2 regions of the Thermus aquaticus genome follow, and region 1 is predicted to be linked to the other one. Evidence: riboswitches for the same ligand, from Rfam matches in the RefSeq annotation. Region 1 holds a riboswitch; the other holds the start of a gene.
What was found. A riboswitch is a leader RNA that binds a small molecule or an ion and turns the genes downstream of it on or off. The one in region 1 is predicted to bind cobalamin.
Positions count from the first base shown of each region.

Region 2: linked by a shared signal. The riboswitch ahead of BVI061214_RS08345 (ABC transporter substrate-binding protein) and the one ahead of BVI061214_RS09295 (HoxN/HupN/NixA family nickel/cobalt transporter) in region 1 are both predicted to bind cobalamin.

Region 1 covers NZ_LHCI01000106.1:1,545,657-1,555,749, forward strand. Annotated here, with positions in the region: gene nadB (L-aspartate oxidase) at 1-1,010, shown strand, start outside; gene BVI061214_RS09290 (thiolase family protein) at 1,007-2,209, opposite strand; cobalamin riboswitch at 2,333-2,495, shown strand; gene BVI061214_RS09295 (HoxN/HupN/NixA family nickel/cobalt transporter) at 2,586-3,248, shown strand; gene BVI061214_RS09300 (cobalt-precorrin-5B (C(1))-methyltransferase) at 3,245-4,345, shown strand; gene BVI061214_RS09305 (precorrin-8X methylmutase) at 4,338-5,036, shown strand; gene cbiE (precorrin-6y C5,15-methyltransferase (decarboxylating) subunit CbiE) at 5,033-6,250, shown strand; gene BVI061214_RS09315 (precorrin-2 C(20)-methyltransferase) at 6,247-6,927, shown strand; gene BVI061214_RS09320 (cobalt-precorrin-4/precorrin-4 C(11)-methyltransferase) at 6,924-7,667, shown strand; gene cobJ (precorrin-3B C(17)-methyltransferase) at 7,671-8,534, shown strand; gene BVI061214_RS09330 (cobalt-precorrin 5A hydrolase) at 8,527-9,606, shown strand; gene BVI061214_RS09335 (CbiX/SirB N-terminal domain-containing protein) at 9,603-10,093, shown strand, end outside.
Region 2 covers NZ_LHCI01000106.1:1,349,498-1,359,590, forward strand. Annotated here, with positions in the region: gene BVI061214_RS08325 (zinc-binding dehydrogenase) at 1-258, opposite strand, end outside; gene BVI061214_RS08330 (carbohydrate ABC transporter permease) at 268-1,074, opposite strand; gene BVI061214_RS08335 (carbohydrate ABC transporter permease) at 1,074-2,183, opposite strand; gene BVI061214_RS08340 (ABC transporter substrate-binding protein) at 2,236-3,471, opposite strand; cobalamin riboswitch at 3,665-3,823, shown strand; gene BVI061214_RS08345 (ABC transporter substrate-binding protein) at 3,957-4,811, shown strand; gene BVI061214_RS08350 (FecCD family ABC transporter permease) at 4,808-5,836, shown strand; gene BVI061214_RS08355 (ABC transporter ATP-binding protein) at 5,823-6,575, shown strand; gene BVI061214_RS08360 (hypothetical protein) at 6,556-6,885, shown strand; gene BVI061214_RS08365 (DinB family protein) at 7,114-7,341, shown strand; gene BVI061214_RS08370 (serine hydrolase domain-containing protein) at 7,338-8,504, shown strand; partial or broken gene BVI061214_RS08375 (threonine aldolase family protein) at 8,525-8,992, opposite strand; gene mntR (manganese-dependent transcriptional regulator MntR) at 8,997-9,656, opposite strand; gene BVI061214_RS08385 (gamma-glutamyltransferase family protein) at 9,680-10,093, shown strand, end outside.

The sequences.
Region 1 (10,093 bases):
CCCTGATCCTCTCCCCCGGGGGGCCCCTATGGGTGCGGGCCGGGGCGGTCCTCCTGGCCACGGGGGGCTTTGGGCGGCTATACCCCGTGACCACCAACCCCAAAGGGGCCACGGGAGACGGGATGGCCCTGGCCTGGCGGGCGGGGGGCGTCTTGAGGGACCTGGAGTTCGTCCAGTTCCACCCCACGGCCCTGCCCGATGGCGCCCTCATCAGCGAGGCCTGCCGGGGCGAGGGGGCCATCCTCCTCAACGCCCACGGGGAGAGGTTCATGCCCCGCTATGACCCCCTGGGCGAGCTCGCCCCCCGGGACGTGGTGGCCCGTGCGGTCCACCGGGAGCGGGAACGGACGGGCGGGGTCTACCTGGATCTAAGGCCCATCCCCAACCTGAGGGAGCGCTTCCCCACGGTGGTGGCCTCCGCCCTGGCCCTGGGCCTGGACCCCTTCCGTGAACCCCTGCCCGTGGCCCCCGCCGCCCACTACGCCATGGGCGGCGTGCGGACGGACCTCAGGGGCTTCACCGGGGTGCCGGGGCTCTACGCCGCCGGGGAGGTGGCCTCCACCGGCTTCCACGGGGCCAACCGCTTGGCCTCCAACAGCCTCCTGGAGGGCCTGGTCATGGGAGAGCGGGCCGCTTTGGCGGCCCTGGGGGACCTGGCCTTTCCCAAAGGGGCCGAGCCCCTCCCCGCCCTCAGCCTGGACCCGGGCCTCCTGCCCGCCCTTCGGGAGGCCATGGGCCGCGAGGCGGGGGTGGTGCGCCGGGGGGAGGGCCTGAAGCAGGCCCTGGACCTGGCCGAGGGCCTTCCCCTTCTTGAGCGTCCCCCCCAGGAGGTGGCCCGGGAGGAGGTGGAGGCGGGAAACCTCCTCCTCCTGGCCCGCCTCCTCCTGCGCATGGCCCTCCTCAGGCGGGAAAGCCGGGGGAGCCACTTCCGGGAGGACTTTCCCGGGGAAGGGGAGGAGGCCTACCACCTCGAGGCCCGGGGCCAGGAGGTGCGGCCTGCGCCCCTTTAGAGGCTTTCCACCACCACGGCGATCCCCTGGCCCACGCCGATGCACATGGTGGCGAGGCCCCACTGGACCCCCCGCCGCCGCATCTCGTGGACCAGGGTGGTGAGGATCCGGGCCCCCGAGGCCCCCAAGGGATGGCCCAGGGCGATGGCCCCGCCGTTGGGGTTGAGCCGTTCGTCCTCCATGGAAAGGCCCCACTCCCTTAGGACGGCCAGGCTCTGGGCGGCGAAGGCCTCGTTGAGCTCTATGAGGCCCAGGTCCTTCAGGCTCAGGCCCGCCCTCTCCAGGGCCTTCTTGGTGGCGGGCACGGGGCCGATGCCCATGATCCGGGGGGGCACCCCGGCCACGGCGATGGCGCGGATCCGGGCCAGGGGCCTGAGGCCGTGGGCCTTGGCGTAGGCGTCGGAGACCAGGAGGACCGCCGCCGCCCCGTCGTTCAGGGGACTAGCGTTCCCCGCGGTCACCGTGCCCCCCTCCCGGAAGACGGGCCTTAGGGCGGCGAGCCTCTCCAAGGAGGTGTCCCGCCTGGGCCCCTCGTCCACGGAGACCAGGGCCTCCTCCTTCCCCCGCCTCACCGGCACCGGGACCACCTCGTCCAGGAAGCGACCCTCGTCCCAGGCCCGCACCGCCTTCTCGTGGGAGAGGAGGGCGAAGCGGTCCTGCTCCTCCCGGGGGATCCCGTACATCTCCGCCAGGTTCTCGGCGGTTTCCCCCATGCTCTCGGTGCCGTAGAGGGCCTCCATCCTGGGGTTGACGAAGCGCCAGCCCAGCGTGGTGTCGTACATGGTGAGGTTGCCGGTGGGGAAGCCCCTTTCCGGCTTGGGCACGGCGTAGGGAGCCCGGGACATGGACTCCACCCCGCTGCCCACGTAGACCTGCCCCTCCCCGGCCCAGATGGCCCGGGCCGCTTGGGCCACGGCCTCGAGGCCCGAGCCGCAGAGCCGGTTCACCGTGCACCCGGCCACCTCCACGGGAAAGCCCGCCAGGAGGAGGGCCATGCGGGCCACGTTGCGGTTGTCCTCACCCGCCTGGTTGGCGCACCCGGCGTAGACGTCCTCCACCTCCTCTTTGGGGACGCCTGAGCGCTCCATGAGGGCGGAAAGGACGTGGGCCAGAAGGTCGTCGGGGCGCACGGAGGAGAGGGCCCCGCCGTGCTTGCCGATGGGGCTTCGCACCGCTTCCACGATCCAGGCCTCGGGCATACCGCCTCCTAACCGATCGGTCGGTACTAGCCTAGGCCCTCCCCGGGCCCCCGTCAAGGCCCTGGGGCCAGGCTTGACAGCCGGACAGAGGAAGGGGTAAAACCTGGGCCAAGCCCCCCATGGGGGGTCCGTGCGGCCGGGGTGCCCCAGGGCCCGGATGCCCTGGGGCGCAAAAGGGGGAAGACCGGTGAGAGTCCGGCGCTGTGCCGCAACGGTAACCGGCCCAACCCATAGGCCCATCGTCTAGGCCGGAAGCCCGAATACCCGCCCCGGTCCGCGCCTCACCTGCCCCCGAGCAGGGGCGAAAGGAGGCGGCGATGAAGAAAGGCGGATACCGGTCCCAAGCCCTCTATTCCCCGCAAAAGGCAGGTGCTCCGTGACGGGCCTCGAGCTTTTGGCCGTGGCCTTGGGGATGCGCCACGGCGTGGACCCCGACCACCTGGCGGCGGTGGACGGGCTCTCCCGGGTGAGGCCCTCTCCCCTTAACGGCGTCCTTTTCGCCTTGGGGCACGGGGGGATCGTCACCCTTTTAGCCTTCCCAGCGGCAAGCCTCCTCCAGCGGGTGGACCTGGAGGCCCTCCACCTTCCCGCCTTCCTCCTCCTCCTGGTGGCGGCCCTGAACCTCTATCGGCTCCTGCGGCCCACCCCCCCAACCCCCCCAAAAGGGCTTCCCCTCCTTAACCCCCTCCTCCTCGGGGTCCTCTTCGGCCTCGGCTTTGAGACGGCGAGCCAGCTCTCTGCCCTGGCCCTCTCCGCCGAGCTTTCCCCCCTGAGGCTCGGGGCTCTCTTCACCCTGGGCATGCTCCTCGTGGACGGGGTGGACGGGCTTTTGGCAAGCCGCCTTCAGACCCTGGCCAAAGACTCCCGAAGGGCCGAGGTAGCAAGCCGCCTCCTCGGATGGTCGGTGGTGGCCGTGGCCCTCCTTCTGGCCCTGGCAGAGCTTGGAGGGGTAGACCTCGAGGCCCTCGCCCTGCCCTTAGGTCTTGGGCTTTTCGGCTTGCTCGTTTCCCTGAGGCTCTACGCCTTGCGCCCCGCATGAGCCACCCCTACCCCCCGCCCCGGGACAAGAAGGGAAGCCGCATCGGCTTCACCACGGGGGCGAACGCCGCCGCAGCGGCCAAGGCCGCGGCCCTCGCCCTCCTTGGCGAAGCCCCCCAGGAGGTGGACATCTGGCTCCCCGCAGGGTGGCGGCAGACCTTCAAGGTCTTCCGCCTGGAACGGAAGGGGGAAGGGGTCCTCGTGGGGATGATCAAGGACGCCGGGGACGACCCCGACGTGACCCACGGGGCGGAGATCCAGGCCCTGGTGCGCTTCGCCAGCGCCGACCGCCTGGAGGGCGGGGAAGGCGTGGGGGTGGTGACCAAGCCCGGCCTTGGGGTGCCCGTGGGGGAGCCCGCCATCAACCCGGTGCCCAGGCAGATGATCTTTGAGGCGGTGCGGGAGGTGACGGAAAAGCCCCTCGCCATCACCATCGCCATCCCCGGGGGCGAAGAGCTCGCCAAGAAGACCTTAAACCCCAGGCTCGGAATCCTCGGGGGGCTTTCCGTCCTGGGGACCACAGGGGTGGTGAAGCCCTACTCCACCAGCGCCTTCCGCATGAGCGTGGTCCAGGCGGTGGGGGTGGCGCGGGCCAACGGCCTTTTGGAGATCGCCGCCACCACGGGAGGCAAGAGCGAGCGCTTCGCGCAAAGGCTCCTCCCCCACCTTCCCGAGATGGCCTTCATAGAAATGGGGGACTTCGTGGGGGACGTGCTGCGGGCCGCCCGAAAGGTGGGCATAGAGGTGGTGCGCGTCGTGGGGATGATCGGGAAGATCTCCAAGATGGCCGACGGCAAGACCATGACCCACGCGGCGGGCGGCGAAGTGAACCGCTTCCTCCTTCTCTCCCTCCTTAAGCAGGCGGGGGCGAGCCCAAGGGTCCTTAAGGAGGCGGAAGGGGCCGCCACGGCAAGGCGCTTCCTGGAGCTCGCCCTAGAGGAGGGGCTGGAGCTCTTCTTCCTAAACCTCGTTCGCCTCGCCCGGGAGAAGCTCCAAGCCTACATCGGGGAAAGGCCCTTCGTGAGCGTGGCCCTCACGGACTTTGACCAGGGGCAATGCCTCGCCGCCTGGCCCGACAGGGAGGTGTACCGTGGATGAGCTGATCAAGGCCCAGAGGAACCCCGCCCACCAGATGACGGAGAAGGGGCGGGCCATAGAGGAGGAGAGCTTCCGCATCGTGGACCTGGAGGCCGGGGCCCACGGGTTTTCTCCCCTGCAGTGGCCCATCGTGCGCCGGATGATCCACGCCACCGCCGATTTTGAGTACAAGGAGCTCACCCGCTTTAGCGAAGGGGCGGTGGAAGCGGGTCTAAAGGCCATCCAGGAGGGGGCGCGGATCCTGGTGGACGCCCGGATGATCGCCTGCGGCCTGAACCCGGAAAGGCTTAGGCTTTTCGGCAACGAGGTGGTGGAGCTCCTCGCCCACCCCGAGGTGGTGGCGCGGGCCAAGGCCACGGGGGGCACCCGGGCTGAGGCGGCGGTGGCCTACGCGTGGGAAAAGGGGCTTCTGCAAGGGGCCATCGTGGGGGTGGGGAACGCCCCCACCTTCCTCCTTGCCCTGGTGGAGGCCATCCGGCAAGGGGCGAGGCCCGCCTTGGTCCTGGGAATGCCCGTGGGGTTCGTGAACGTCCTGGAGGCCAAGCGGGCCCTCATGGAGGCCCCGGTGCCCTGGATCGTCACGGAGGGCCGGAAGGGAGGAAGCACCCTGGTGGTAGCCGCCCTCCACGCCCTGATCCGCCTTGCGGCGGACGGCGGGGTGGACACCTCCTCCGCCTTCAGGGAGGGATGATGGCGGTCTACGTGATCGGGATGGGGGCGAGGGGCCGGGAGGGCCTGAGCCTCGAGGCCCTAAGGCGCCTGGAGGAGGCGGAGGTCCTGATCGGGGGGAGGCGCCACCTCGCCCACTTCCCCGACCACCCTGGGGAGAAGGTGCCCGTCCAGGGCCCCTTGGAGGCCCTTCTGGACCTAGCGGAGAAACGGGTCAAGGCGGGGAGGAAGGTGGCCTTCCTGGCCTCGGGAGACCCCCTCTTCTTCGGCCTCGGCAAGCGGGTCCTGGAGCGCTTCCCCGAGGCCGAGGTCTACCCCGCCCCCACCGCCTTCCAGGAGGCCTTCGCCAGGCTCAAGCTCCCCTGGGACCAAGCCCGCTTCTTCTCCTTCCACGGCAGGCCCCTGGGCGGGGCGCTTCTGGAGCTCAGCCTCTCCCCCCTTTCCGTGGTCTACACCGACCCTGAGCACACCCCGGCGCGGATCGCCCGGGCCCTCCTGACCATGGGCGTGGATGCCCGGGCCCACGTGGCGGAAAGGCTCGGGGAGGAGGACGAGCGGGTGCGGAGCTTCGCGGGCCTGGAGGAGGTGGCCCGGGAGACCTTCCTAGACCCCAACGTCCTTGTCCTGGAGGCCAAGGGGCCTCTTCCGCCAAGGCTTGGCTTCTTCCCCGACGAGGCCTTTGAGCGGAGGATGCCCAAGAAGGGGCTCATCACCAAGCGGGAGGTTCGCCTTCTCGCCCTGGGCCTCCTCGGCCTCCCCCCAGACGGGGTCCTTTGGGACGTGGGCGCCGGGACGGGAAGCGTGGGGATTGAGGCGGCGCGGCTCGCGCCGTGGGGGGAGGTCTACGCCGTGGAGAAAAACCCCGAATCCTGGCCCCACATAGAGGAGAACGCCCAGCGCTTCGGGGCCTTTAACCTCTTCCTGGTGAAGGGGGAGGCCCCAAAGGCCCTGGAGGGCCTTCCCGCCCCCCACGCCGTCTTCGTGGGGGGAAGCGGGGGGGAGCTTGAGGAGATCCTCCGGGTAAGCCTAGAGGCCCTAAGGCCCGGGGGGAGGCTCGTGGTGGCGGCCATCACCCTGGAGAACCTCCTCGCAGCCTGTGGCTTCCTAAAGGGGACGGGGCTTCCCATGGAGGGCTTCCAGGTCCAGGTGGGCCGGGTGGTGCCCCTTGCCCGTTACCACCGCCTCGAGGCGCAAAACCCCATCACCCTTCTCGCCGTGAGGAAGGAGGGGGCATGAAGCTCTACCTGATCGGCGTAGGCCCCGGTGACCCTGAGCTCCTCACCCTCCGGGCCCTGAGGCTTATCCAGACCCTTCCCGTCCTCTTCTACCCCCTTGAAGAGGGGCGGGAACCCCTCGCCCTGAGGGCCGCTCAACCCCACATCCCCAAGGGCACGCCCCTGGTACCCCTTCCCCTCTTCACCGGGGGCGACCCGGAGAAGACCCGGGCTGCGCGGCAAGAGTCGGCGCGGCGCATCCGGGAGGCCCTGGCGCGCTACGGAGAAGGAGGGTACCTGGTCCTGGGGGACAGCCTCCTCTACGCCTCCCCGGTCAACCTCTTCCCCCACCTGGAGGGGGTGGAGGTGGAGGCCGTTCCCGGGATCAGCGCCCACCAGCTGGCGGCGGCCCGCGTCCTGAAGCCTTTGGCCATGGGGGAGGAGGGGTTCGCCGTGGTGACGGGCCTTAGGCCCCTAGACCCCACGGGTCTAGAGCGCTTCCAGGCGGTCTTCGTCTACAAGGCCAAGGACCTGAAGGCCCTGGAAAGGGCCTTCCCCGGGTGGAAGGGTTGGGCCTTCCTGCGGCTTGGGATGCCGGGGGAGAAGGTCCTGCCCCTAGACCAGGCCAGGAGGGAGGACTACTGGACCCTGGTGGGGCTTTGGCGGGCGGCTTCCCCGATGCAGGAGGGAGAGGGATGAGGCCTTTGGTACACGTGGTGGGCGGGGGACCGGGGGACCCGGAGCTCCTCACGGTAAAGGGGGCAAGGCTCCTAGGGGAGGCCCGCTTCGTCCTCTACACGGGAAGCCTTTTCCCCGAAGGAGCGCTGCGGGGGCTCGCCCCGAGGGCGGTGCTCCAAGACTCCAAGGGGATGGTCCTGGAGGAGATCGTGGGGGTGTTGGCCGAGGAGGCCCGAAGGGGCGGGACCGTGGTCCGGCTCCACTCGGGGGACCCGGGGCTTTACGGGACGCTTCTGGAGGAGAAGGAGGCCCTCGAGGCCTTGGGGGTGGGGGTGGAGGTGGTCCCCGGGGTCACGGCGGCCTTCGCCCTAGCCGCCAAGGCAGGCCTTTCCCTCACCGCCCCGGAGGTGGCTCAGGCGGTGGCCTTTACCCGGCTTGGGGTGCGGACGCCCGTGCCCGAGGGGCAGGACCCGAAAGCCCTGGCGCGAAGGGGCCTGACCCTGGCGGTCTACCTCTCGGGGATGCACCCCAAGAGGCTTGCCCGGGAGCTTATGGAGGCGGGGCTTCCCGGGGATACCCCGGTGCTTTACGGCCACAAGGTGGGCCAGGCGGGGGAGGAGGTGGGGCTTACGGACCTGGAGGGCCTCGCCCGCCTTCCCGCCCGGGACACCACGGTCTACCTGGTGGGGGAGGCCTTGAGGGCGAAGGGAGCGAGGAGCCGGCTTTACGACCCAAGCTTTAGGCACCGCTACCGGAGGTGAAGGATGGGAGCGCTCTTTTTGGTGGGCATGGGCCCCGGGGACCTCGGGGGGCTCACCCAGAGGGCCCGGGAAGCCCTGGAGAGGGCCCAAGTGGTGATCGGCTACAGCACCTACGTGAAGCTCCTGGAGGAGATGGGGCTCCTCTCGGGCAAGGAGCTGGTCCGGAAGGGGATGACGGAGGAGCTGGACCGGGCGGAGGAGGCCCTGGAGCGGGCCCTTTCCGGCCAGAGGGTGGCCCTGGTCTCCGGGGGGGACCCCGGGGTCTACGGGATGGCGGCCCCCGTCTTGGAGCTCATGGAGGAGCGCGGCTTCCTCCGGGTGGACGGGGGAGTGGGCCTCCCGGGGCGGTTCGCCCTGGGGGGAAAGGAGGTGGCTCTGGAGGTGATCCCTGGGGTCACGGCAGCGAACGCCGTGGCGAGCCTCCTGGGAAGCCCCCTTGCCCACGACACCTGCCTCATCAGCCTCTCCGACCTCCTCACCCCCTGGCCCCTAATAGAGCAGAGGCTCCACGCTGCAGGGCAAGGGGACTTCGTGGTGGTCCTCTACAACCCCCAGAGCAAAAGGCGGGACTGGCAGCTTAGAAGAAGCGCCGAGATCCTCCTGGAATACCGCCCCAAGGAAACCCCGGCCGCTCTGGTCAAAAGCGCCTACCGCAAGCGGCAGGAGGTGACCCTCACCACCCTGGAAGGGCTCAGGGAAGCGGAGGCGGGTATGCTCACCACGGTGGTGATCGGCAACCGCCAAAGCCGCTTCTACGAAGGCACCTTCCTCACCCCTAGGGGCTACGCCCTGAAGTACGACCTGAAGACCGGGGAGGCCCTCCCCGGGGAGACCCCGGGCCGCTCCTTGAGGAGGGGGGATGCCTGAGATCGGGCCCCTCCGCCCGGAAAGGGTCGCCGTCTACACCCTGACCCTCCCCGGGCTTTCCGTGGCGGAGAGGATCCACAAGGCCCTCCCCGGGAGCACCCTCTACGCCGCGGCCAAGTACCGGGGGCTCGTGGAGGGGGCGGTCTACTTTGAGGAACCCATCAGGGAACTCCTCCCCAAAACCTGGTCCCTCCACGATGGCCATGTCTTCGTTATGGCCTCGGGGATCGTCCTCAGGGCCATCGCCCCTCTCATCCTGGACAAGCGGGTGGACCCTGCCGTGCTGGTGGTGGACCTCAAGGGGCGCTACTTCGTCCCCCTCCTCGCAGGGCACCTGGGGGGGGCGAACCCCCTCGCCCGCCATCTCGCCGAGGCCCTGGGGGGCGAGGCCGTCCTCACCACGGGGACGGACAGCCTTGGCGCCCCTGCCCCCGACCTCCTGGCGAAGGCCCTGGGGGCCCGGGTCCCCGACTGGAAGCCCCTCAAGGAGGTTTCCGCCCTCCTGGTGGACGGGAGGCCGGTGGGATTTTGGTCGGACTGCGTGGACCTTAGCCCCTTGTTGCGCTACCCCATGGTGCGGCTCCTCGAGGCCCCGAAAGCGGAAGGGGTGGAAGGGATGGTGCTTTTCACCGTGAGGCGGCCTTTCCCCCTCCCCGTCCCCACCCTCTTCGCCCACCCGCCCGCCCTGGTCCTCGGGATCGGGTGCAACCGGGGGACCCCCTTAGAGGAGATACGGCGGGAGGTCTTCAGCTTCTTGCAGGAAAGGGGCTTCGCCCGGGAAAGCCTGAGGGCCCTCGCCACCGCCGAGCTCAAGCGGGACGAGGCGGGGCTTCTGGCCTTCGCGGAGGAGACAGGGCTCCCCTTGCGCTTCCACCCCAAGGAGGTCCTGAACGCCCAAAGGATTCCCAACCCCTCGGAAGCGGTTTTCCGCCACACGGGGCTATGGGGGGTGGCGGAGGCGGCGGTCCTGGCGGAAGGGGCGAGGCTTCTCGTGGAGAAGACCAAGCGGGGGAACCTCACCCTGGCCCTTGGGGTCCTGTCCTTGAGGCTCCCCGAGGAGGCCCTGCCGTGATCCTCCTGGCCGCCCACGGCTCCCCCGACCCCAGGGCCCGGGCCCTGGCCCAAGGCCTCAGGGTAGGGCTGGAACGGCGGCTTGGGGTGGGGGTGCGTTTGGGCTTTGTGGAGCACCAAAGCCCCACCCTCCTCGAGGCCGCCTTGGAACTCGCTGGGCGGGGAGGCGGGGTGGTCCTTCCCCTCCTCCTCCTCGGGGCGGGGCACCTCAAGGCCGACCTCCCCCTGGCCCTGGAGGCGGCGCAGGCTCACTACCCTAAGGCCCGCTTCCTCCTCGCCCGTCCCCTCGGCACCCACCCCGCCCTGGTGGCCCTATGGGCGGAGCGGCTTAGGCGCAAGGGGGCCACGCCTGAGGACGGGGCGGTCCTGGTCCTGAGGGGCGGCACCGACCCCGGGGCGAACGCCGAGGGCGCGGCCCTGGCCCGGCTCATAGAGGAGAAAACCGGGGTGCCCACGCTCCCGGCCTACGCCGCCAAGGCGAGGCCCAC
Region 2 (10,093 bases), 200 kb from region 1:
GGCCACCCGCTCCGCCAGCGCCCCATAGGGCATCAGGGCCGCGTACCGCCTTCCCCCCACCCTCCCCACGGCCTCCATCCCCGGGGTGAAGGGGGGGCGGACCCGGGTCAGGTACCCCCCGAGCCGCATGAGGTGGTCGGCGAAGTTGAGCCCCACCGCCTCCACCTCCAAAAGGACCTCCCCCGGGCCCGGCACCGGCTCCGGCGCCTCCTTCAAGACCATGGGCCCTTCTAACCTTTCCTGCACCCAAGCGCGCATAGGCTCAGTTTATCCCTTTACTGAGCCCGCCAGGAGGCCTCGCAAGAAGTAGCGTCCCAGGAATATGTAGACCAAGAGCGTGGGCAAGGCCGCCAGGATGGCCCCGGCCATGGGCAGGTTCCACTTCACCGCCTCGCCTCCCGCCAACTGGGCTAGGGCCACGGTGATGGGCTGGCTCTCGGGCCGGGTGAGGGTCACGGCGAAAAGAAACTCATTCCAGATCTGCGTGAACTGCCAGATGGCCACCACCACGAAGGCGGGGGCGGAAAGGGGCAGGATCACGTGGCGGAAGACCCCGAAGAAACCGGCCCCGTCTATGCGGGCCGCCTCCACGAGCTCATCGGGGATCTCACTGTAATAGTTCTTGAAGATAAGGGTGACGATGGGGATACCGTAGACCACGTGCACCAGGACCAGGCCCCAGAGGGATCCATAAAGCCCGATAGCCTTCACAAACTGGAAAAGGGGGATGAGGATGCTCTGGTAGGGGATGAACATCCCGAAGAGCATGAGGGCGAAGAGGAGGTTGGATCCCCTAAAGGGCCACTTGGCCAGGACGTAGCCGTTCAGGGCCCCCACCAGGGCCGAGAGGAGGGTGGCGTAGGTGGCCAGCACCAGGCTGTTTTGGAACTTGGGCCGGAAGGCCTCCCAGGCGATGCGGAAGCTTTCCCAGTAGACGGGGTCGGGCCAGCGCCAGACGGTGTCCAGGGTGATCTTGGCGGGCTCCTTCAGGGCGGTGAGGAGGACCAGGTAGACGGGAAGGAGGAAGAACAGCGTGACCAGGACAAGGAAGGCGTAAAGCAGTACACGGCCCATCAGCGCCGCACCTCCTTTTTCAGCTGACTTGCCAGGTAAGGGATCACCACTACCGCCACCAGGAGGAGGAGCAGGATGCCGATGGCCGCGCCCTTGGCGAACTGGTTGCCTCGGAAGGCCAGCAAGTACATGTAAATGGCGGGCACGTCGGTGGGGGCGTAGTCTAGGCCGGCCATGGCGAAGATGAGGTCAAAGATCTTCAGGGCGATGTGCCCCAGGACGATCATGGCCGAGAGGGTGATGGGGGCCAGCATGGGGAGGATCACGCGGCGAAGGAGCTGCCACTCGCTGGCCCCGTCCACCTTGGCGGCCTCAATGACCTCCACCGGGATCCCCCTGAGGCCCGCCAGGTAGAGGGCCATGGTGTAGCCGGACATCTGCCACACGGCCGCCAGGATGACCCCGATCAGGGCTAGGCTGAAGCCGTGGGGTTCGGGGTAGGGGAGGAGCTGGACCCGCTGGCCCAGGGTGAAGGCCCAGAGGAGAAGGACCCCTCCCGAGGCCAGGCCCCAGAGAAAGCGCCTTCTCTCCCCCTCCCCGCGGGCCTTAAGGGCCACGTAGAGGAGAAGGCCCCCCACTACCAGGGCGGTGAAGAAGGGGAGGTGGTTCCAGTCAAAGACGAACACCTGCTCCCGGGTGGTGAGCCAGGGGAAGGAGAGGGGGGGCAGGCCGAAGAGTGTGGGCAGGACGTTGACGCCGCCCTGGGGCTGGAGAAGCCAGCGCCAGATGGTCCCGGTCACCACAAAGGAGAGGGCCATGGGGAAGAGAAAGACCGTGCGGAAAAACCCCTCCCCCTTGGGGGCCCGGTCCAGGGCCAAGGCCAGGAGGAAGCCCAGGCCCAGGCTTCCCGCCATGAAGAAGACCGTGAAGAAGATGAGGTTGACGACGCTTTGCCGGAAGCGCACGTCCACGAATCCGGTGAAAAGCTCCCGGTAGTTTTCCAAGCCCAGGAAGCGGAGCTGGGGGTGGAGGGCCAGGGCCTGGGCCGGGTCCTTTCCCCAGTCGGTCAGGGAGACCCAGAGGTTCTGCCCGATGAAGCCGTAGACGAAAATCCCCACGGCCACCAAGGAGGGGAACAGGACCAAAAAAGCCGCGATCCGGTCGCGCATGGTTCCTCCAAGAAACCCGCGGGGGCCGGGGGCCCCCACGGGCTTTTGGGAGCTAGCGCCCGAGCCCCACCTGGTTGGCGATGGCTTGGGCCGCGTTGGCCGCGGCCTGCGGATTCTTGCTCTGGAGGAAGATTTCCATCACCGTGCCGAACTGGCTCATGAAGCTCTCGGGGGCCACGGCCCCGTGGACCAGGGAGCCCACGATGCGATTAGACTGCCAGTCCTTCATGGCGGACTGGCCGTAGGCGTTGTACTTGGCGGGGTCGGAGTCCAGCCTGGCGGCGATGGAGCCCTTCAAGGGGTTGAAGGTGTCCTGGCCCTCTTTGGAGCCCACCAGCTTCAGCCAGTTGATGGCGTTCTGCCGGTTCTTGGCCCCCTTAGGCAGGCCGAAGGAGTCGGAGAGCATCATGAAGACCCCGGAGGTACCGGGGGAAGGGGCCCAGGCGAAGTCGGTGCCGGGCTTCAGCTTCAGGGTGGTGCTCATGTAGCCCGCCGCCCAGTCCCCCATGACGTTGAAGGCGGCCTGGCCCTGGACCACCCGGTCCACGGCCTGCTGCCAGGAGAGGCCGGCGGCGTCCTTGTTGGCGCAGTCCAGCACCTTGCCGAAGGTTTCCCAGACGGCCACGGCCTTGGGATCGGTGAACTTCAGCTTGCCGTTCCAGAGGTTGTTCCAGCCCTCGGGGCCCAGGATACCCAGGGCCACGCTCTCCCAGAGGTGCTGCTGGGTCCAGTTCTCCCCCAGGGCCAGGGGGGCCTCGAGGCCCTTCTTCTTAAGGGTCTGGCAGGTGGCCAGGAACTCGGCCCAGGTCTTGGGCGGGGTGACCCCCCACTCCTTGAGCTTGGCGGGCATGTACCACATGACGTTGGAGCGGTGGATGTTGACCGGAACGCTCCAGATGCCCCCCTTGTAGGAGATGAGGTCCAGAAGTCCTTTGGGGAAGGCCTTGAGCCAGCCCTCCTGCCGGAAGAGGGGGGTGAGGTCCTCCATGCGGTCCGCCACCACCCAGGTGCCGATCAGCTCCATCCCGGCGTGGACCTGGAAGGTGTCGGGGGGGTTGCCGCCCAGCATCCGGGTCTTGAGGACCGCCTTGGCGTTACCCCCCGCCCCGCCGGTCACGGTGGCGTTGATGACCTCCACCCCGGGGTACTTTTGCTTGTAGAGCTTGATGAGGGCCTCGAGGGCCGGGCCCTCGTCCCCCGCCCACCAGGAGAAGATCTCCAGTTTGCCCGTCTGGGCCAGGGCGCCGAGTCCCAGGGCCACGCCTACCGCCAGAAGCCACCTTTTCATAACCTCCACCTCCTCTTGTGCCGCGGACTTTCGGCCCGCAAGCCGGCCAACGCACCCGAGGGACCAGGTCACTTTAAAGCGCTGGGTTAGCGGCGCTGGTTCCTCGGTACCCACTTAACTCCCTCCGCCTACCCCTTGTCAAGGTATGGGGGCAGGGCGTAGCCTTGGGGCAAGGCCCGCTAGGGCCCCAAAGCCAGGTCCCGTATGCCCTGGTGCCTGGGCGCGTAGTCCAGGCTTAAAGTGGGGAAGTCCGGTGCAAGTCCGGCGCTGTCCCGCAACGGTAACCGGTCCCGCTTCGTGCCCTTCAACGCAGACCGGAAGCCCGAATGCCTGCCAGGGCCGCCCGCCTTTCCCCGAGGCGGGCACCTCACGCGGATGGGGGAGAAGTGGGGGCGAACGGCCTTTTGCCTTTAGCCCCTGCCTCCCGGCAGGGGCTTTTCCCTACCTCCCCTGGACCTGGCCCTAGCGGCCTTAGGGAGGTAGGCATGAAGCGAGTGCTGGCGTTCCTTTCGGTCCTTTTGGCTTTGGCCCTGGCCTTTCCCCTCACGGTCACCGACGACCTGGGGCGTACCGTCACCCTCAAGGCCCCGCCCAAGCGGATCGTCACCATGCTCCCCTCGGTGACGGAGACGGTCTGCGCCCTGGGGGCCTGCGACCGGATCGTGGCCACCGACGACTACTCCGACTGGCCCGAAAGCGTGAAGCGCCTGCCCAAGGCCGGGGGGCTTTACAACCCCAACCCCGAGCTGATCGTGAGCCTGAAGCCCGACCTGGTCCTGGTCTCCAAGTACGGCAAGCTCTACGAGACCCTGGAGCGGGCGGGCCTCACCGTCTACGCCGTCCGGACCGAGACCTACGAGGACATCTTCAAGACGGTCCGCGCCTTGGGGAGGCTGCTTGGGCTTTCCTCCGAGGCCGAGCGGCTGGTGGCCCAGATCCAGAAGGAGGTCTACGGGGAAGAGGCCCGGGCGGCCAAGGCCAAGGGCCGCCCCCGGGTCTACTACGAGATTGACCCCACGCCCTACACCGTGGGTCCCGAGAGCTTCATCGGGGTCCTCATCGCCAAGGCCCGGGGGGTCAACATCGTCCCCAAGGAGCTGGGCCTCTTCCCCAAGATCAGCCCGGAGTTCGTCCTGGAGAAAAACCCCGAGGTGATCGTGGCCACCTACCCGGGCGCCTTGGAGACCATCCGCAAGCGGCCGGGCTGGGACCGCATCGCCGCCGTGCGCCAGGGGCGGATCTGCGTCTACACGGGCGGGGAGGACAGCCTCCTCTCCCGCCCCGGCCCCCGGGTGGCCCAGGGCCTGAGGCTTTTGGTGGACTGCTTCCACAAGCCATGACCCTTGCCCTGCCCCTGGCCCTCAGGCGGAGCCTGGTCTTCGCCTGGCTCCTCTTCCTGCTCCTCCTGGCCTTGGTCCTGGGGGTGGCCCTGGGGGCGGTGGCCCTCTCCCCGGGGGAGGTGGTGCGGGCCCTTCTTGGGTGGGAGGAGAACCCCATCGTCACCCAGCTCCGCCTGCCCCGGGTCCTGGGGGGGATGCTGGTGGGGGCCGCCCTTGGGGTGGCGGGGGCGGCCTTTCAGGGGCTTTTTCGCAACCCTTTGGCCGACCCCTACCTGATGGGTTCCGCCTCGGGGGCGGCCTTCGCCGTGACCCTCTTCGCCGCCCTTTTGGGGGGGCTTTCCCCCGCCTTCGCCCAGCACGCCGTCTTCCAGCACCTGCCCCTTTCCGCCACCTTCTTCGGCTTTTTGGGGGCCCTTCTCGCCACCCTCCTCACCCTGGTCCTGGCCGGGGGAGTGGCCCGCACCCACGAGCTGGTGCTGGCGGGGGTGGTGGTGGGGAGCGTCCTCACCGGGGCCACCACCTACCTGATGATGCAGGACGCCGACCGGGTGCGGGCGGTCTTCGCCTACACCCTGGGGAACCTGGCCTTTCTGGGCTGGCCCTCGGTGCGGGTCCTGGCCCTCATCTTCCTGCTGACCCTGCCCCCCCTCCTCCTTCTGGGCCGGGCCCTGAACGCCCTCCAGCTGGGCGAGGAGACGGCGAGGAGCCTGGGCCTGCCCCTGGAGGCGTTAAAGCTCACCCTGCTCCTCTCGGCCAGCCTCCTCACGGCGGGCGCCGTGGCCCAGGCGGGCATCATCGGCTTTGTGGGCCTGGTGGCCCCCCACGCCCTAAGGCGCCTTCTCGGCGAGGACTACCGCCTCCTCCTTCCCGCCAGCGCCCTGGGTGGAGCGGCTCTCCTTTCTCTGGCCGACCTTCTGGCCCGCACCCTCACCCGGCCGGCGGAGCTTCCCGTGGGCGTGGTGACCACCCTCCTCGGGGGGCCTTTCTTCCTTTACCTCATGTGGAGGCGGCGTGGCTGGGCTTGAGGCCAGGGGGCTTTGGGGGCCCCACGCCCTTAAGGGGGTGGACCTCGCCCTAAGGCCAGGGGAGTGGCTCGCCCTCCTCGGGCCCAACGGGGCGGGGAAGACCACCCTCCTTAGGGCGATGGCGGGCCTCCTCCGCCCTCAGAGGGGGGAAGTGCTCCTGGAGGGGAAGCCCCTAAGGGCCTACGGCAGCTACGAGCGGGGGCGGCTCCTCGCCTACCTCCCCCAAGGGGGGCCCTACCCCGAGGGGCTTCTGGTGGAGGAGGTGGTGCGCCTGGGAAGGCTTCCCCACCTGGGGCTTTGGGGCCGGGAGGGGAAGGAGGACGGGGAGGCGGTGGCCTGGGCCCTCGAGGCCACCGGGGCCGCCCACCTCCGGGGGAGGCTTCTTGGGACCCTTTCCGGCGGGGAGCGGCAGCGGGTCCTCCTGGCCCGGGCCCTGGCGGCGAAGCCCAGGTACCTCCTCCTGGACGAGCCCACCACCTTTTTGGACCTGGAGCACCAGGTGGGGGTGGTAGCCCTCTTGAGGCGCCTGGCGGAGATGGGCCTCGGGGTCCTTGCCGTCCTCCACGACCCCAACCAGGCGGCGTTGGCCCACCGGGTGGCCGTGGTGCATGGCGGGCGGGTGGTGGCCCAGGGCAGGCCGGAGGCGGTCCTCACCGAGCCTCTCCTCCAAGGCCTCTACGGCCCTGGGGTCCGGGTGGCCCACCTTGGGGGAAGGCCCCATGTCTACCTGGACGGATAGGGCTAGGCTTTTTGTGAAGGGCAAAGCCTTCCTCCTGGACCTGGGAGCCGAGGTGGACCTTTACACGGAAAGGGGGCCCAGGCGGGCCCGCTACCTGTTGGTGGGCCAGGTCTCCCCCCTCGAGGCCCTGCGCCTGGGCCTTCCCCGCCACGGGGTCCTCCACTACCCCATGCCGGTGGACCCCCTGGACTTCGCCTGGGAAGGGGGGACTCTGGCCTTCCCCGGGCTTCGGGTTTACCTGGAGGGCCCTCCGGAGTTCGTGGAAACCCCCTACTACGCCTGGGTGGTAGGATGGCCCCCGTGGACCTAAAGGGGTTTTGCGCCTACCTCCTCTGGTCCAGGGAGGCCCTGGAGGGGGTTTCCGAAGAGGCCCTGGAAAGGCCCCTGGTGCGGAAAAGGCTCAGGAGCGTGAAGGCCCTTCTCCTGCACACGGCGGTGGTGGTGGACGCCTGGCTCCACGAGGACATCCTCAGGGCCCCCATGGTCCTCGCCCGTTTCCCGGAGGGGGAGGGCTTGCCCCGGGAGGTACCAGGAGGCCGTGGGCCGGGCCACCGGGGCCTCTCTCCAGGGCCCGGTGGACGAGAACCAGGTGGTGGCCCTGCACGACGCGCCCGAGAAGCGCTACCCCCTGGGGGACCTCCTCTGGCACGCCTCCTTGCACGAGGCGCGGCATGGGGCCCAGGTGGCGCTTCTTCTACGCGTTCTGGGGCAGGAGCCCCCCGCTTTGGGCCTCTTTTTTCCTGAAGGCGAAAGGAGGCCAAGGTGAGGTTTTCTAGACTGGACGCTTACCTGAGGCGGGCGGTGGAGGAGGGCTGGCTTCCCGGGGCCGTGGCCCTGGTGGCCCGGGAGGGGGAGGTGGTCTTCCAGGGGGTCTACGGCCTCCTGGACCCCGAGAGGGGCCTACCCATGCGGGAGGACGCCCTCTTCCGCCTTTACTCCATGACCAAGCCCTGGGTTTCCGCCCTGGCCCTCACCTTCGTGGAGGAGGGGGCCCTTGCCCTCCAGGACCCCCTGGAGAAGTACCTCCCAGGCTTCGCCCACCTCCAGGTGGGGCGGGAGGTGGGGGAGGAAGTGGTCTTAGAGCCCCTCAAGGCCCCCATCACCCTCTACGACCTCCTGCGCCACACGGCGGGCTTCACCTACGGGGTCTTTTTCCGCTCGCCGGTCAAGCGCCTCTACCTGGAGGCGGGGGTGGACCGGTACGACCTGGACCGGGAAACCTTCCTGGAGAGGCTTTCCCGGATTCCCCTCCGGTTCCAGCCAGGGGAGACCATGGAGTATGGCCTTTCCACCGATGTCCTGGGCCACCTCCTGGAGGCGTTCTCGGGGAAGTCCCTGGCCGAGCTCATGGAGGAGCGGGTCTTTGGGCCTCTTGGCATGAGGGACTCCGGCTTCGTGGCCAAGGACCCCGCCCGCCTAGCCCAGCCCTTCCCCAAAGACCCGGAGACCGGGCGGAGCCTCCGCCTCCTCCCCGTGGAGGGAAAGCCTCCCAGGTACGCCGGGGGCATGGGGGGTGTGGGGACGGCCTGGGACTACCTCCGCTTCCTCGAGGCCCTGCGCCTGGGGCGGGGCCTCCTCGCCCCGGCCTTTTGCCGCCTCATGACCCAGGACCACCTGGGGCCTCTGGCCTATGAGGGGATGCGCCGGGGGTCCGAGTACATGCCGGGGCCGGGGTACGGCTTCGGCCTGGGGGTGGCGGTGAGGCTTTCCGGCATGGGCCTGGCCCCGGGGAACCCCGGGGAGTGGAACTGGGCGGGCTTTGGCGGCACCTACTTCTTCGTGGACCCGGGGATTGGGCTCACGGCCCTCCTTATGGCCCAGGCCCCCAACCTCCTCTCGGTCCTGGAGCCGGAGAGGGCCCTCCATTCCCGCTACGGGAGCCGCCTCTGGCTCACCTTCCGCGCCCTGGTCTACGGGGCTTTGGACTGAAGGGCCCTGTCCACCGCCTCCAGGGCCTGGACCGCCTTCTGCGCCTCCAGGGGCACCACCCGGCCCCCCGCCAGGTTGTGGGTGTTCTCCAGGGCGATGAGGCCCGTGGGGGCCTGGAAGGGGCCCCGGCGGATGGCCCTCTTAAGGGCCTCGAGGTCCGGCACCCCGCCAGGGGCGGACACGGCCCGGACCAGGGCCCCGGCCAGGAGGGCGGGGGCCCCAAGCTCGTACTCGTAGAGGTGGGCCCCCTCCGGGGCCAGGACCTCGCCTCCCCGGGGCAGGTGGAGGAGGAGGGCCACCTGGTTGGCCATGGTGCCGGAGGGGAAGAAGAGGGCCCTCTTAAAGCCCAATAGCTCGGTGGCCAGGTCCTGGAGACGGTTGACCGTGGGGTCTTCTCCGTAGACGTCGTCCCCCACCTGGGCCTCGGCCATGGCCCGGCGCATGGCCGGGGTGGGCCGGGTCACGGTGTCGCTCCTCAGGTCTATCACGCCCCTAGCCTAAGGGCTCCACGGCCACCCCTTGGGCTAGCTCCAGGGGGAGGAGGTAGACCTCTCCTCCCACCCTCACCCGCACCCCGGTCTCCTTGTCCAGCACCTCCAGGAAGGCTCCCGGCACCAGGCCCAGCCGGGCGAGGAGGTTCAGGGTGCCCCGGTCCTGGGCCAGGGCCCGGGCCACCCGGGCCGGCCCCAGGGGGGCCTGGTCCAGGGTGAGGCCTCGCCCCTGGGGCAGGGTCAGGTCCCGGGTGGGGATGGGGTCCCCATGGGGGTCAAAGGGGGGGTGGCCCAGGGCCTCGGCGATGCGCTCCTCCAGCTCCTCGCTGATGACGTGCTCCAGCCTCTCGGCCTCCTGGTGGACCTCATCCCAGCCGTAGCCCAGGGCCTGGTGCAGGTAGGCCTCCAGGAGGCGGTGGTGGCGGAGGACCTCGAGGGCTACCCTTTGCCCGGCCTCCGTCAGCCTGGCCCCCCGGTAGGGGAGGTGCTCCACCAGGCCCAAAGCGGAAAGCTTCTTCAGCATCTCCGTCACCGAGGGGGGCTTGACCCCAAGGCGCTCGGCCAGGGCCTGGGTGGGGACGGGGCCTTTCAGGGCCTCCTCGAGGGCGTAGAGGTGCTTGAGGTAGTCCTCCTGGGCCTCGGACAGGGGCGGGCGGGCCATCCCCCTCAAGGTAGCATGGGGGCATGGACCTCACCCACTACCCCTACCCCTCCCGCCGCCACGTGGTCCTGGGGAGGCGGGGGGCGGTGGCCACCAGCCAGCCCCTGGCGGCCTTGGCGGGGATGGAGATGCTCTTGAAGGGGGGCAGCGCCGTGGATGCCGCCATCGCCATGGCCGCCTGCCTCACCGTGGTGGAGCCCACCTCCAACGGCATCGGCGGGGACCTTTTCGCCATCGTCTGGGACGGGGAGCTCCACGGCCTGAACGCCTCCGGCAAAAGCCCCCTGGCTCTCACCCCCGAGAAGCTTCCCGAAGGGCGGATGCCGGAGAGGGGCTGGCTTCCCGTCACCGTGCCCGGGGCGGTCTCCGGCTGGCGGGCCCTGCACGAAAGATGGGGGAGGCTTCCCTTCATGGAGGTCCTGGCCCCCGCCATCCGC